3 regions of the Vibrio sp. YMD68 genome follow, and region 3 is predicted to be linked to each of the others. Evidence: predicted binding sites of a transcription regulator. Region 3 holds the regulator's gene; each other region holds the start of a gene.

Region 1 (4,463 bases), 950 kb from region 3:
GTACCTGCTGCAACGGCTTTAACACCCATGCGTGCAATCTCTTGACGACGGCTAGGAGCAAGGCCACCTAGACCACCAAGTAGAATCGCAATTGAAGAAAGGTTAGCGAAACCACATAGAGCGAAAGCAATGATTGCTTGCGTCTTCTCTGTCATTACCGCGCCTGTCGATGCAAGAACTTGAGCGTTTTCACCCACGTAAGGTACAAAGTTTAGGTACGCTACGAATTCGTTCACAACCAGTTTTTGACCGATGAAAGAACCAGCAACTGTTGCTTCAGCCCAAGGCACACCAATTAGGAATGCTAGAGGAGCAAACAACCAACCTAGAAGCATTTCTAGTGTTAGGTGGCCCATACCGAACCAACCACCAACACCACCAATGATGCCGTTCACTAGGGCGATAAGACCAATGAAAGCAAGTAGCATTGCGCCAACGTTTAATGCAAGTTGAAGACCAACAGATGCACCGCTTGCCGCTGCATCGATAACGTTAGCTGGTTTATCAGCGCCGCCATCAATGTCTTCACCTAGCTCATCAGCAGCCTGTTCTGTTTCTGGCTTGATGATTTTTGCGAATAGTAGACCACCAGGTGCCGCCATGAATGACGCAGCAACTAGGTACTCTAGTGGAACACCCATAGATGCATAACCCGCTAGTACACCACCAGCAACAGATGCTAGGCCACCACACATTACTGCAAATAGCTCAGACTGAGTCATCTTAGGAATGAACGGACGAACCACAAGTGGTGCTTCCGTTTGACCTACGAAAATGTTCGCAGCAGCAGACATTGATTCTGCACGAGATGTACCCAATGCTTTTTGTAGACCACCACCCAAAATCTTGATAACCCACTGCATAACACCAATGTAGTAAAGCACAGAGATTAATGCAGAGAAAAAGATAAGAGTTGGTAGTACTTGGAAAGCAAAAATGAAGCCGATACCATCAACTGAGAAGTTAACTAGGTTTCCAAATAGAAACCCTGTACCGTCTTTACCGTAGTCGATTACGTTCTGTACACCAGCAGAGAAGCCAGCTAGAAGATCACGACCCCATGGTACGTAAAGTACGAAACCACCGATTATAAATTGAATTGCGAAAGCGCCACCTACAGTACGTAGATTAATCGCTTTGCGGTTGTCAGATAAAAGAACTGCTATTCCAAGCAGAACGAACATCCCGATGATACTCATAAACAGGCTCATAGTTTATGATTTCCTTATTAGTTATTTATTGGCGTGTAACAAAAAGTGGAGCTAAAAAGCACGGTGATTATACGCAGCATGAATGAGATAAAGTAATGCAGTACTCACACTTTCTGTTAAGACACACACTTCATTCACTCATAAATGCGACTTAAATCACACCAATCTCATGCAAAAATCATAGAACCTACAACTTATTTAGAATTCATTCACAAATAAATAGCGATCTATGGCTACTTTCCCACAACGATTGCGCAACCGTTTGCTCCGGTTGTTCTTTAAGCAAAGCCAGTTCTGATAAGACTTTTGGCAACATTTTAGGGTGATTTCTCTTCCCTTGAAAACCGCACATAGGCATATCAGGCGCATCAGTTTCAATAACCAAATAGTCCAATGGTAAATCAGACATTGTCTTTCTCGTTTTGTTCGCCCTTGGGTAGGTGATGGTTCCACCCACACCGATATAAAAACCTAATTCAATAAAATCCATCGCTTGCTGCAAGCTGCCAGAAAAACCGTGCAATATACCGCCTTTAGCAAGCGGGTACTTTTTTAATAATGGGATGAGGCGATGGTGCGCTTTATGGCAATGAAGAATAACGGGTAATTGATACTGCTGAGCCAATTCTAGTTGTATTAACAAATACCGCTCTTGCAATGCTTGGGAGGTATCAATTGAAAAGTCGAGCCCGCATTCGCCAATGGCAACACACTGGGGGGAACGGAGTTCAAGAGCCTGTGAAAGTGCTTTGACGTCTTGATCTGCTGAATCATTAAGAAAATAAGGGTGAAAACCCAAAGCATGGTAAATTTGAGGGTGCCGCGAAGAGAGCAATTGCACCGCTTGCCAGTTGCTCTCATTTATTGCAGGAATAAGAAACTTCTTAACCCCTTCTTGCTCAGCTGACGATAGTTCTGCATTGAAGTCACCTTGAAAATGCTCAAAGTCAAAGTGACAATGCGTATCAAACAAAGGGGGCATTGTCATGGTTGGTTCTTGTCACTATGACTTTCAGCCATTGAATGACTCTCCGCGATTGAATCGTTTTCGGTCGATGGATCTTTTTTGTAAGGCACACAGCTGCGCTTATTTTCTGGTGTCAACCCCATAGACACGCACCATGCATCGTATTTATTTAACCAAAACGTTAGCCACTTCACCATTGCCGTGCTTACCTTCTAAATACGTCCACCTAAAACGGGTTAACGTTCCTCACGTTTAAACACGAGCTCTTTGTGGGAAGATTCAGCTTCAACAAAGTAATAACCTGCGCTATCAAACTGAGTCAATGCTTCAATCGAATCAACCCTATTTTCGATAATATATCGAGCCATCATGCCGCGTGCTTTCTTTGCGTGAAAACTGATGACTTTATACTGCCCATTTTTGCAGTCTTTGAACACAGGCGTTATCACCGTGGCATCTAAGCTCTTTGGCTTGACCGCTTTAAAATATTCATTCGAGGCTAAGTTGATCAATACATTATCGCCTTGAACATTGATATCGTGATTCAATTTATCGGTAATCAGGTTACCCCAAAATTGATACAGATTGGTGCCACGCGGATTAGCCAGTTTCGTTCCCATTTCAAGGCGGTATGGCTGCATAAGATCTAAAGGTTTGAGTAGGCCATATAAACCCGACAACATTCGTAAGTGCTGTTGGGCAAAGTCCAGATCCCCTTGAGAAAGAGTGGCCGCATCTAACCCGGTGTACACATCCCCTTTAAATGCAAAGAGTGCTTGGCGGGCGTTTTCTAACGAGAAGGTTTCGCTCCACTGTTCAAACCGAGCCACATTTAGCCCAGCAATTTTGTCACTGACCTTCATCAAGGCGGTAATGTCCGCTGGGGTCAACTGACGGCATTCATCGATAAGCTCTTTTGAATGGGGGATAAAGTCTGGCTGAGTAAATTGCTCTGTGGGTAACGGAGACTCGTAGTCCAACGTTTTTGCTGGTGAGATAACGACTAGCATAGTGTAAATTCCATATTCATGAGACGTCTCTAGACTACAAAAAAAGCCACGCGTTGTCTGCATGGCTTTTCAATTACTCTAATCAGTCAAACCGATTAGCTTTTTTTGCTGTTATCCCAAATACCATCTTCTAACTGAGATTGAAGCTCTGGAAAGTCATTCGCATCAAATGTAGGAAGCTTACCCGCATCCAATTGGCGATTGTAATCTTTGGCCAGTTTGATCACGATGCCAGACAACAAGATGATCGCCACTAAGTTCACTATGGCCATTAACCCCATAGAGACATCAGCCAGCGCCCACACGGTTGGTAGAGAAGCTAACGAACCGAACATCACCATGCCAAGCACCACAAGCCTAAACAACGCCAGTCCTTTCTTATTGTTGTGCTCTAAGAATATCAGATTCGTTTCTGCGTAGGAGTAGTTCGCAATGATAGAGGTAAAGGCGAAGAAGAAAATCGCCACCGCAACAAAGATTCCACCCCAATCACCAACTTGAGCCGTTAATGCACGCTGCGTTAACTCAATGCCGGTAATTTCACCGTGAGGAACGTATTCACCAGACATTAAGATAATAGCCACCGTACATGAACAGATCACGATCGTATCTGTGAATACACCCAGCATTTGAACATAACCCTGTGAGGCAGGGTGCGGTGGATACGGTGTCGCAGACGCTGCCGCATTAGGCGCAGAACCCATGCCTGCTTCGTTTGAGAATAGACCACGCTTAATGCCTTGAATCATAGCTTGAGCGATGGCATAACCGAGCCCGCCCGCAGCCGCTTCTTGAAAACCAAATGCGCTTTTGAAGATTAATGCCAATACATCTGGCACCTTTTCGATGTTCATCAGCACAACGTAAACCGCGATCAACAAATAAGCCAATGCCATAATAGGAACAATCAGCTCTGCTGTGCGAGCAATCTTACGAATTCCACCAAAGATGACGAACGCTGAGATAATCACAATAGCGATACCAACGTACAGCTCTTCAAAACCAAATGCATTGTTCATGGCACCTGCAATGGCATTTGCTTGTACTGCATTGAATACCAGTCCGAAGGCTATGATGAGGAAGATAGAAAACAAGACCCCCATCCAACGCATACCCAGGCCTTTTTCCATGTAGTAAGCAGGGCCACCACGATAGTTACCATCGTTATCGCGTGTTTTATACAGCTGAGCCAGCGTGCTTTCTGCAAATGATGTCGCCATACCGAGCATGGCAATCAACCACATCCAGAAAATGGCGCCAGGGCCACCAGCGGTT
Region 2 (4,463 bases), 1.0 Mb from region 3:
GCCGCTCTATTCAAGACAATACCGATAAAGTCCCTTCCGTACTGGTGTCGGAGCTTTTGGAGTATTGCCACCAAAATTACTGTCTTTCGGATGATCAGGAGCTTCCCTGTGATGCATCGGGTGATCGCTTGGTCGCATCACTCATTACGCAACACGCGATGGTGCCATTTAGCCCAAATGAGTTCTCTAGTTTGTCTGGCAGCTACGCTAAAGAGTGGATGCCTGCTGTGAATCGGCAAGGTCAAAAAAGCGGTGAGTTTGAACGCCAGTTGAGTGATTTTTTACTTGGAGCCACTTTTCCCATTGAGCTCGATTTAGTGGAGCTGCAACGTTTTTGGCGCTTACCGGTTCAGTACTTCTTTAACCGCCGCTTAAAAGTCTCTTTTGAACCTCCGTTACCCATCATGGAAAACGAAGAACCTTTTGTGCTTAACGGGCTGGAAAGTTATCAGCTACGGGATCAATTGCTTGATAGCTTGTTGGACGAACGCCTAAAAGGTAACCCTGATAGCCAAAGTATTGTTGAGCGATTTGTTTGTGAACAGAGAGCGCAAGGTAAATTGCCCGTCGGCGCTTTTGGTGAGATAGAGTTTGAAACCAATCGAGCACAAGCCGAAGAACTGGTGGAAACACTGACATTTCTATGCGGTCAGCCACAAGATGATGTGGATGTAAGCCTGACGATCGATGTGTTGGGGGAAGGAAAAAACGTCCAGTTACATGGCTGGTTGACCCATTATTATCAATCCGGCCTTGTGCGTTACCGCAGTGGTAAGATTCGCTCTCAAGACTATTTGTCTGCTTGGATTGACCACCTCTTGCTTTCCATTTCTGGCATCTCGAAACCGACTCACATCATTGGTTACGATCGAAAAGAAGGTGTTGTACACGAACTGTATCCCGCCATCGATGATGTCAAATACGCACGAGAGTTACTCAATGAATGTGTTCGCCTCTATTATCAGGGAATGACGAAACCGCTGTGCTACTTCCCTAAAACCGCGCTGGCTAACGTCGATGCAGGCTTTAGTCGAGGTAAGTGGGTGGATGATGAAGAGAAGTCGTTCAAAAAAATGTCCGCGACTTTTAACGATGGATTCAATGTGACTGGAGAAGGTGCGAGTGCGTACATTTCCCGAATTTGGCCCGAATGGAACGATGAACTCGCTGCACAAGTGAGATTATTGTCGTCGCTGATCATTCAAGCGCCACGATTGGCTCTAGTCAATGCGGCCGATGCGTAATGAGTGGATGCTAAGAACGCATTTGAGAGTCTATCACGCAGTAATACCCGTTATTTAGTCATGCCAGTCATGCCAGTCATGTGGTAATAACCGTCATGGGGTAATGGAAAGTGATAAGTAACAAGAAATAAAGTGGCCGCCAGTCAATCATTATAGTGTAGGGCGTTTTCTGTACGGCCACAGGTCAGAGGGACCATTATTAGGTTGGTATTTGGGTCGGTATCGTTGAATGATATAGCAGGCTAACGTATTGATTTGACCTGCAGGTGAACCAGTGAGCGGCATACTATCGGCTCATAAGCGCCTCTGCCGTGAGTAAGATCGCACTCCCTTAGAATGAATACCGACTCAGGACGGATTTGTAATATTTTTCATAACTGGATCACGTTATTTCGCAACAGACGTTATTTCGAAACAGACGTTATTTTGAAATAGAGTAAGCATTTGATTCTAGAATCGTGACCGCCTAACTCTAGGTCATGAAGATGCAATAGGTAATTAATAGGTTTGAGTACAATGACAGCGAAAATTGTGGCAACAACACTAAATACAATGACTTTTCCCCTGCATGGTGCGCGACTCATTGAAGCCTCGGCAGGGACAGGAAAAACCTTTACGATTGCCGGTTTGTATCTTCGCTTGCTGCTCGGGCATGGTGACGGAGAGACACGCCATTCGACACCGCTGACCGTTGATCAAATATTGGTGGTGACGTTCACCGAAGCGGCAACGGCTGAATTGAGGGATCGTATTCGGGCAAGAATTCATGATGCTCGCATTGCTTTTTCCCGAAGCCAGAGTGATGATCCGGTGATTGCACCGCTACTTGATGCGGTAAGCAACCATAAAGAAGCGGCAAAAATACTGTTGCAGGCTGAGCGTCAAATGGATGAAGCGGCGGTGTACACCATTCACGGTTTTTGTCAGCGCATGTTGACTCAAAATGCCTTTGAGTCCGGCAGTCGTTTTGATAACGAATTTGTTACCGATGAAAGCCAGCTTAAAGCGCAAGTGATTGCCGATTATTGGCGTCGAAACTTTTACCCTTTGCCTATCAACTTAGCGGGCGAAGTGAGACGTATCTGGGGATCGCCAGCATCGCTATTGGCTGATATTGGTCGGTACTTAAGTGGATCGCCGCTGACGTTATCAGTTGAAGCGATGAGCGGTGACCTTTCTGCATTACATCAGGACAATCTTGCCAAAATTGATGTCCTAAAGCGTCATTGGATGGATCATCAAGCTGACTTTCTGGCTCTCATCTCTGGCTCAGATATTAACAAACGCAGTTACACTAAAAAATCATTACCGCAATGGCTAGAGAGCATCACCGCATGGGCTTCACTGCCAACGGATAACTATGATTTCCCCGATAAGTTGGAGCGATTCTCCCAAGATGTACTGCGAGAGAAAACCCCAAAAGGCGAAGCCCCCCAGCACGAAGTGTTTGAAGCGATTCAAGCTTTTTTATCGGCCCCTGTAAATCTTAAAGCGCCTCTGATGGCCCATGCGATTAAAGAGTGTCGTGAGAAGCTGGCGAGCGCCAAAAAGCATAAACAGTGGCTCTCTTTTGATGATCTTCTTACTCAACTTTCTGCTGCGATAGACTTGGATGAAGCGGGTCAGTTAACTGAGAGAATTCGCACTTTATATCCGGTCGCGATGATCGATGAATTCCAAGACACGGATCCACTTCAGTACAATATTTTTAGCCGTATCTATCTCAATAACCCACAATGCGGTCTGTTTATGATTGGCGATCCTAAACAGGCGATTTACGGTTTCCGTGGGGCGGATATTTTCACGTACATCAAAGCAAGAAATCAGGTCAGTGCCCATTACACATTGGGAACAAACTGGCGCTCCAGTGCCAACATGGTATTGGCGGTGAATCAGCTGTTTCAATCGTCCAGTAGCCCATTTGTTTATGATGAAGACATTCCCTTCTTGCCGGTGAACTATAGCCCTGTGGCTGAGCAAAAACATTGGTACTTAAAGGGTAAAGAACAGCCAGCGATGACCTATTGGCTGCAAGACGCGGAAGATAAACCGCGCTCGAAAGGGGAATACCTTGATGAAATGGCGCTGGCGACGGCGAGTCAGATCCAAACGATATTAACCGCAGCTCAAAGTGATAATGCCTACTTTTCAAGTGGATCAGCAAGTAGCTTGAAAAGAACAACCGTTGAAGCGGGAGATATGGCTGTTCTGGTGAGAACAGGTAATGAAGGGCGAATGATCAAACAGGCTTTGGCCGATAAAGGGATTGCCAGTGTTTACCTTTCTAACCGAGATAGCGTGTTCACCAGTGGGGTGGCTCAAGATCTACAAAGACTATTGCAAGCCACACTAACTCCGGATAATGATCGAGCACTGCGTTCGTGCCTTGCCTCTGAATTGTTTGCTTTGAACGCAACCCAGCTTGATGCGTTAAATAACGATGAAATCATCTGGGATAACGCGGTTAACGAATTCAAAGAGTATCGAAAACTCTGGTTACAACGAGGTGTGCTTCCGATGCTTCGTTCCGTAATCAGTAAGCGTCATATCGCTGAACGGTTACTGGAAGAAGATAATGGCGAACGCACGCTCACCGATTTGATGCATATTGGAGAACTGCTGCAACAAGCGAGGCAAGAGTTAGACAGCGACCATGGTTTGTTGCGTTGGCTTGCGGAAACCATTAGCCAAGCCGAACAAGGGCTAGGTGGCAGTGATGATCAAATTCAACGTTTAGAGTCTGAGCGAAACTTGGTTCAAATCATCACCATTCATAAATCGAAAGGTCTGGAATATGATTTGGTGTTTCTTCCATTTCTAGTCAGTTATCGTGAAGCAAGCGAAGGGAAGTATTACGACGAATCCAGTGATCAGACGATACTCGATATTACCAACAGTGGTGCCGCATTAGAGCAGGCCGATAAAGAGCGCTTAGCTGAAGATTTAAGACTCGCTTACGTCGCACTCACTCGGGCAGTGTATGGCTGTTTCATTGGGGTGTCACCGATAAGACGAGGACGCTCAACCAAAGAACCGACCGGAGTTGATAAAAGTGCACTGGGTTATTTATTGCAAAATGCACAACAAGGCGGTATTTCCGAACTCAACAATGCGTTAACGGTTCAAGCTAACGCATTGAGCGCTATTGTGGTGACGGATCCCCCGTTGCCTCACGATGAGTCTTATTCTATTTTGCAAGAACATGCTGTCGATCTTCAT
Region 3 (4,463 bases):
TATTTATATATCAATCACCGAATTAAGGACTCGTTATGACACCGGATACTTTATTTACGGCTTTATGGAATGATTATATTGACCGTCTGTGCCCATCGGCTGAGATTGTGCATAAATTGTTGCGCGAAGAGGACGTTTTGATTAATGACCATATCGCCTTGAGAACCTTCAATTCTTCCCCTCTTGGGATTGCTACGTTAGCGAAGCCATTCTTAGATGCCGGGTACGTGGCATGCGGTGACTATGAGTTCGAGAGTAAAAAACTCGTTGCCAAACACTATGAACACCCTGACCCTAAGCAACCTAAAGTGTTTATTAGTGAGCTTAAAGTGGATGAGTGCTCAAGTGAGCTACAACAGATCGTTGCTAAGCTTGTTGAGCAATTGGATCCTAGTAAGCTGAAAGGTCATGAATTCTTGTTCGGTGGCCGGCTTTGGGATCTAAGTGATACCGATTACCAAACATTGGCCAGCGAGAGTGAATATGCAGCATGGCTAGCGGCCCATGGCTATGGAGCCAATCACTTCACTGTGAGTGTGAATCAACTCAATCAATTTTCAGAAGTGAAAGACGTCAACGATCATCTTCGTCAATCGGGTTTTAAGATAAATGAATCGGGTGGCGAAGTGAAAGGCTCACCAGATGTGCTGCTTGAGCAGTCTTCGACGATGGCCGATAAGGTCGAGGTGACATTTAGCGAGGGCAAGAAAACGATACCAGGTGGCTTTTATGAGTTTGCCAAGCGTTATCCGATGGCAAATGGTGAACTTTATACGGGTTTTGTTGCGGCTTCAGCCGATAAGATTTTTGAAAGCACTGATAGCTGATAACTCAATGCACAAAGTATTGATAGCCAAAAGTATTGATAGTCAAAAGTACTGATAGCCAATAGAACCGTTTTTCGTTTTGATTAGCCGTAGACATAAAAAAGCCACCCACATTGCTGAGGGTGGCTTTCTGATTTTTATCAATTTCTAATCATTAGAAATTAACGAGTTCCGTATACAACGATAGTTTTACCGTGTGCAGAAATTAGGTTCTGTTCTTCTAGCATCTTTAAGATACGACCAACGGTCTCACGAGAACAGCCAACGATTTGACCAATCTCTTGACGAGTGATCTTAATCTGCATGCCGTCAGGGTGAGTCATTGCATCAGGTTGTTTTGCTAGGTTAAGCAGCGTTTGTGCAATACGGCCAGTCACATCTAGGAAGGCTAAATCACCCACTTTTTGGCTTGTCACTTGTAGACGGTTAGCCATTTGTGATGAAAGACGCATTAGAATGTCTGGGTTAACTTGGATAAGTTGACGGAATTTCTTGAAAGAAATCTCAGCAACTTCACAAGGAGATTTAGCACGAACCCATGCAGTACGCTCTTGATCTTCTTCAAACAAGCCTAGCTCGCCAATAAAATCACCTTGGTTTAGGTAAGAAAGAATCATTTCCTTACCTTCTTCATCCTTGATCAGTACCGCTACAGAGCCTTTAACGATGTAGTACAACGTTTCGGCTTTTTCGCCGGCGTGAATCAGCGTGCTTTTTGAAGGGTACTTATGAATATGACAGTGTGAAAGAAACCACTCTAGTGTTGGATCTGTTTGAGGTTTACCTAAAACCATAATATCTCACTTCCTCTGAAGGTGTGCTTGTCGCTTTCCGCGGTGTGCTTGTCGCTTTCCATACAGTCAGCTAGCCTAAAATAAGCCTGCTTAGGATAAGAGCACGTTATTCATGCTGCAAGCTATCTAGTATCTCGGTTAAGAATAGTATCCTTTTTTACTTCAAATTTCTTGATTTTAATCGCTTCTATACGCGGTTATTTTACGCAAAAATGTGCACATGATCACGGTATGAAAAGTAATCGACTTCTTTGATGAGAGTTTATCCAATTTTCCCGGTTTCGATCAGCTGCTGCAGGATTGGTCTTGCAATCAGTTCCATCGCAAAGCTCATCTTCCCACCTGGTACCACCAATGTATTATGTCGTGACATGAAAGAGCCATCAATCATAGCGAGGAGGTATGGGAAGTCGACATTCTTTATGCCACGTAAGCGAATAACGACAAAGCTTTCATCCAGACTAGGGATGCCTTTTGCGTTAAGTGGGTTTGATGTATCAACCGTAGGAACACGCTGAAAGTTAATATGAGTGCGAGAAAACTGAGGGGTAATATAATTGAGGTAATCATCCATAGATCGAACAATCGAATCCATGACGGCTTCGCGTGAGTGGCCACGGTCTCGTGTGTCTCGAACAAACTTTTGAATCCACTCTAAGTTAACAATCGGAACCATGCCTATGAGTAGATCAACATGTTGGGCAACATTGACATCCCCGTCGACAACGCCACCATGCAGCCCTTCGTAAAACAGCACATCTGAGTCTTGAGGTAAATCTTGCCACGGTGTGAAGGTGCCGGGCATTTGATTGTAAGGGACCGCTTCATCGAAGGTATGAAGATAACGTCGTACCTGCCCAGTTCCTTCGTTACCGTAAGTACGGAAAAATTCCTCTAGGGTAGGAAAGTCGTTGGCCAGCGGACCAAAGTAACTGATGTGTTTACCTTGTTCTCTGGATTTTCGGATCTCCACATCCATTTCTGGTCGAGTGAAGCGGTGAAAGCTGTCACCTTCCACCCACGCTGGTTTCACGTTCATCATATTGAACATTTTGCGAAACGCTTCTGATGTGGTGGTGGTTCCTGCTCCAGAAGAGCCAGTTACCGCGATAATAGGATGTTTTGCTGACATGACTAACCTTGTCGTAAATGTAACTTACTTGTTGAGTATTCGATAAATCTTAACGTTAGCGTTTCACTATAGCATGCCAAATGGAAAGGTCTACGCCAGTAAAGTGAGTGAAACGAAAAGCGAGAAGGCTATAGCGATTTACGCATTTTTATGTCGACTGTTTCATGCAACTCTGAGAACACAACTGTCGCATCGCCGCTTTTAAGTAACGTTTTTACCTGTTCAATTTTATCTTGCAAAGAGCATTCAATCTCTCCGTAATCGGTTCCTTCGCGAAGGACAAACTCCTTAATAAGGTTGTCTAAAGTATCGTTTTCTATTTGTTGCCAAGGAATAATCATAGTGGCCTATTCGTGGTTTTGATTTGATGGTGCGTGCTTTAATGTTTCGTAATAATCTGGGAGAACTTGTTCTAACCAGAAACCTGGGTTCGTTAAACTCCCTGAGATAAACCCAACATGGCCGCCATGCTCCAATAACTGGTAATTGATGTTATCGGGTAAAATGAAACTCGGTATCACCGCCTGGGTCATAAAGGGATCGTCTTTGGCATGAATGATCTGCAAGGGTAAGGTGATGTCTTGTAATCGATGAATACCAGAGCAACGTTGATAATAGCTCTGCGCACTTTCAAAACCATGTAAGGGCGCAGTAATCAGTTCATCAAATTCATACAACTTGGAGATGCGCTTGATACGTTGATAAGAAAGCCCAAGCTCACCTTTAAGCAGGCGGTGTTTGTGCAGAGCGCTTTTTTTCAAAGAAGAGACTAAATAACGCCGATACACTTTCGAAAACCCTTGCTCAATTCGCTCAGAACACGCGGACAGATCCAGTGGTGCGGATACTATGGTCGCCGCATCCAACAGTGGATTGTCTTGGTAGTGGGCAAGATAGTTGACCAACATGTTGCCACCCAGTGAGATACCGACGGACACTTTCGGATTGGTGGGAAAACGCATGTTTAGGTAGTTCAGAAAAAAGCGAGCGTCTTCTATTTCGCCAGAATGATACGCTCGTGCGAGGTTATTCGGTTTTCCACTGCAACCGCGAAAGTGCATCATAACCGAAAGCCAGCCTTGCTTGGCAAAAGCGTGCATTAATCCATTGGCGTATGGGCTATAAAAGCTGCCCTCTAATCCGTGAAATAGAACAAAAATGGGCTTTTGTATTGCACTCTCTGATAGCGGATCTTCACTCCAAGCTAGGTCAACAAAGTCACCGTCTGGCGTGTCTAGCGTCTGCCAGATAGGTTCAAATAAGGCATTTTTACGTATAAAGCGTGGCACAATGGTTTGTAGATGCGGGTTTTTTATGCCCGTAGCTGGATGAAATTGAGTCATAGGGGACCGTTAGTGTTTATCGCAAGGCGCTGGAGCTGAAAAAGCTTGGTATAGGTGCTCACCGCCCAGTTGACGGCAGTAGCGTTGCGTGAGTGATTGGTGTTCGCAATGGTTCAAAGGCAGCCCATTAATGCAATCAACGAGATCAGATTGCTGTTGTTTTTCTAGTTGAAGCTCAAATTGCAGTGATTCGCGATAAAGAGTATCGGGAACATGGCGTTTGAGTTTCCGTCTGAGCTCTCGGTAGCTATGAAGCAATGCCTCTGAGCGCCCGAGACATTCTTCAACTTTGTGCCAGTCTTCGTCTTGAAAACTGACTTTTTGTTCATCTAACCATTTCAGAAGTAGCAATAAATTGACGTTGCCA

The links. The regulator CRP, encoded in region 3, controls carbon source genes, mostly activating them, when cyclic AMP is high. The targets are predictions, from matches to a motif close to TGTGANNNNNNTCACA.
Region 1: the regulator CRP is predicted to act here: its motif matches at 1,357-1,372, upstream of QF117_RS17975 (NupC/NupG family nucleoside CNT transporter).
Region 2: the regulator CRP is predicted to act here: its motif matches at 1,555-1,570, upstream of recB (exodeoxyribonuclease V subunit beta).

The regions. Positions count from the first base shown of each region.
Region 1 is NZ_CP124614.1:2,635,641-2,640,103, forward strand. Features, by position in the region: gene QF117_RS17975 (NupC/NupG family nucleoside CNT transporter) at 1-1,211, opposite strand, end outside; gene QF117_RS17980 (TatD family hydrolase) at 1,417-2,199, opposite strand; gene QF117_RS17985 (hypothetical protein) at 2,196-2,375, opposite strand; gene yaaA (peroxide stress protein YaaA) at 2,415-3,188, opposite strand; gene QF117_RS17995 (sodium:alanine symporter family protein) at 3,284-4,463, opposite strand, start outside.
Region 2 is NZ_CP124614.1:2,545,045-2,549,507, reverse strand. Features, by position in the region: gene recC (exodeoxyribonuclease V subunit gamma) at 1-1,244, shown strand, start outside; gene recB (exodeoxyribonuclease V subunit beta) at 1,761-4,463, shown strand, end outside.
Region 3 is NZ_CP124614.1:240,640-245,102, forward strand. Features, by position in the region: gene QF117_RS07035 (DUF1338 domain-containing protein) at 36-827, shown strand; gene crp (cAMP-activated global transcriptional regulator CRP) at 989-1,621, opposite strand; gene QF117_RS07045 (phosphoribulokinase) at 1,884-2,753, opposite strand; gene QF117_RS07050 (YheU family protein) at 2,882-3,094, opposite strand; gene QF117_RS07055 (hydrolase) at 3,101-4,096, opposite strand; gene QF117_RS07060 (TIGR02444 family protein) at 4,106-4,463, opposite strand, start outside.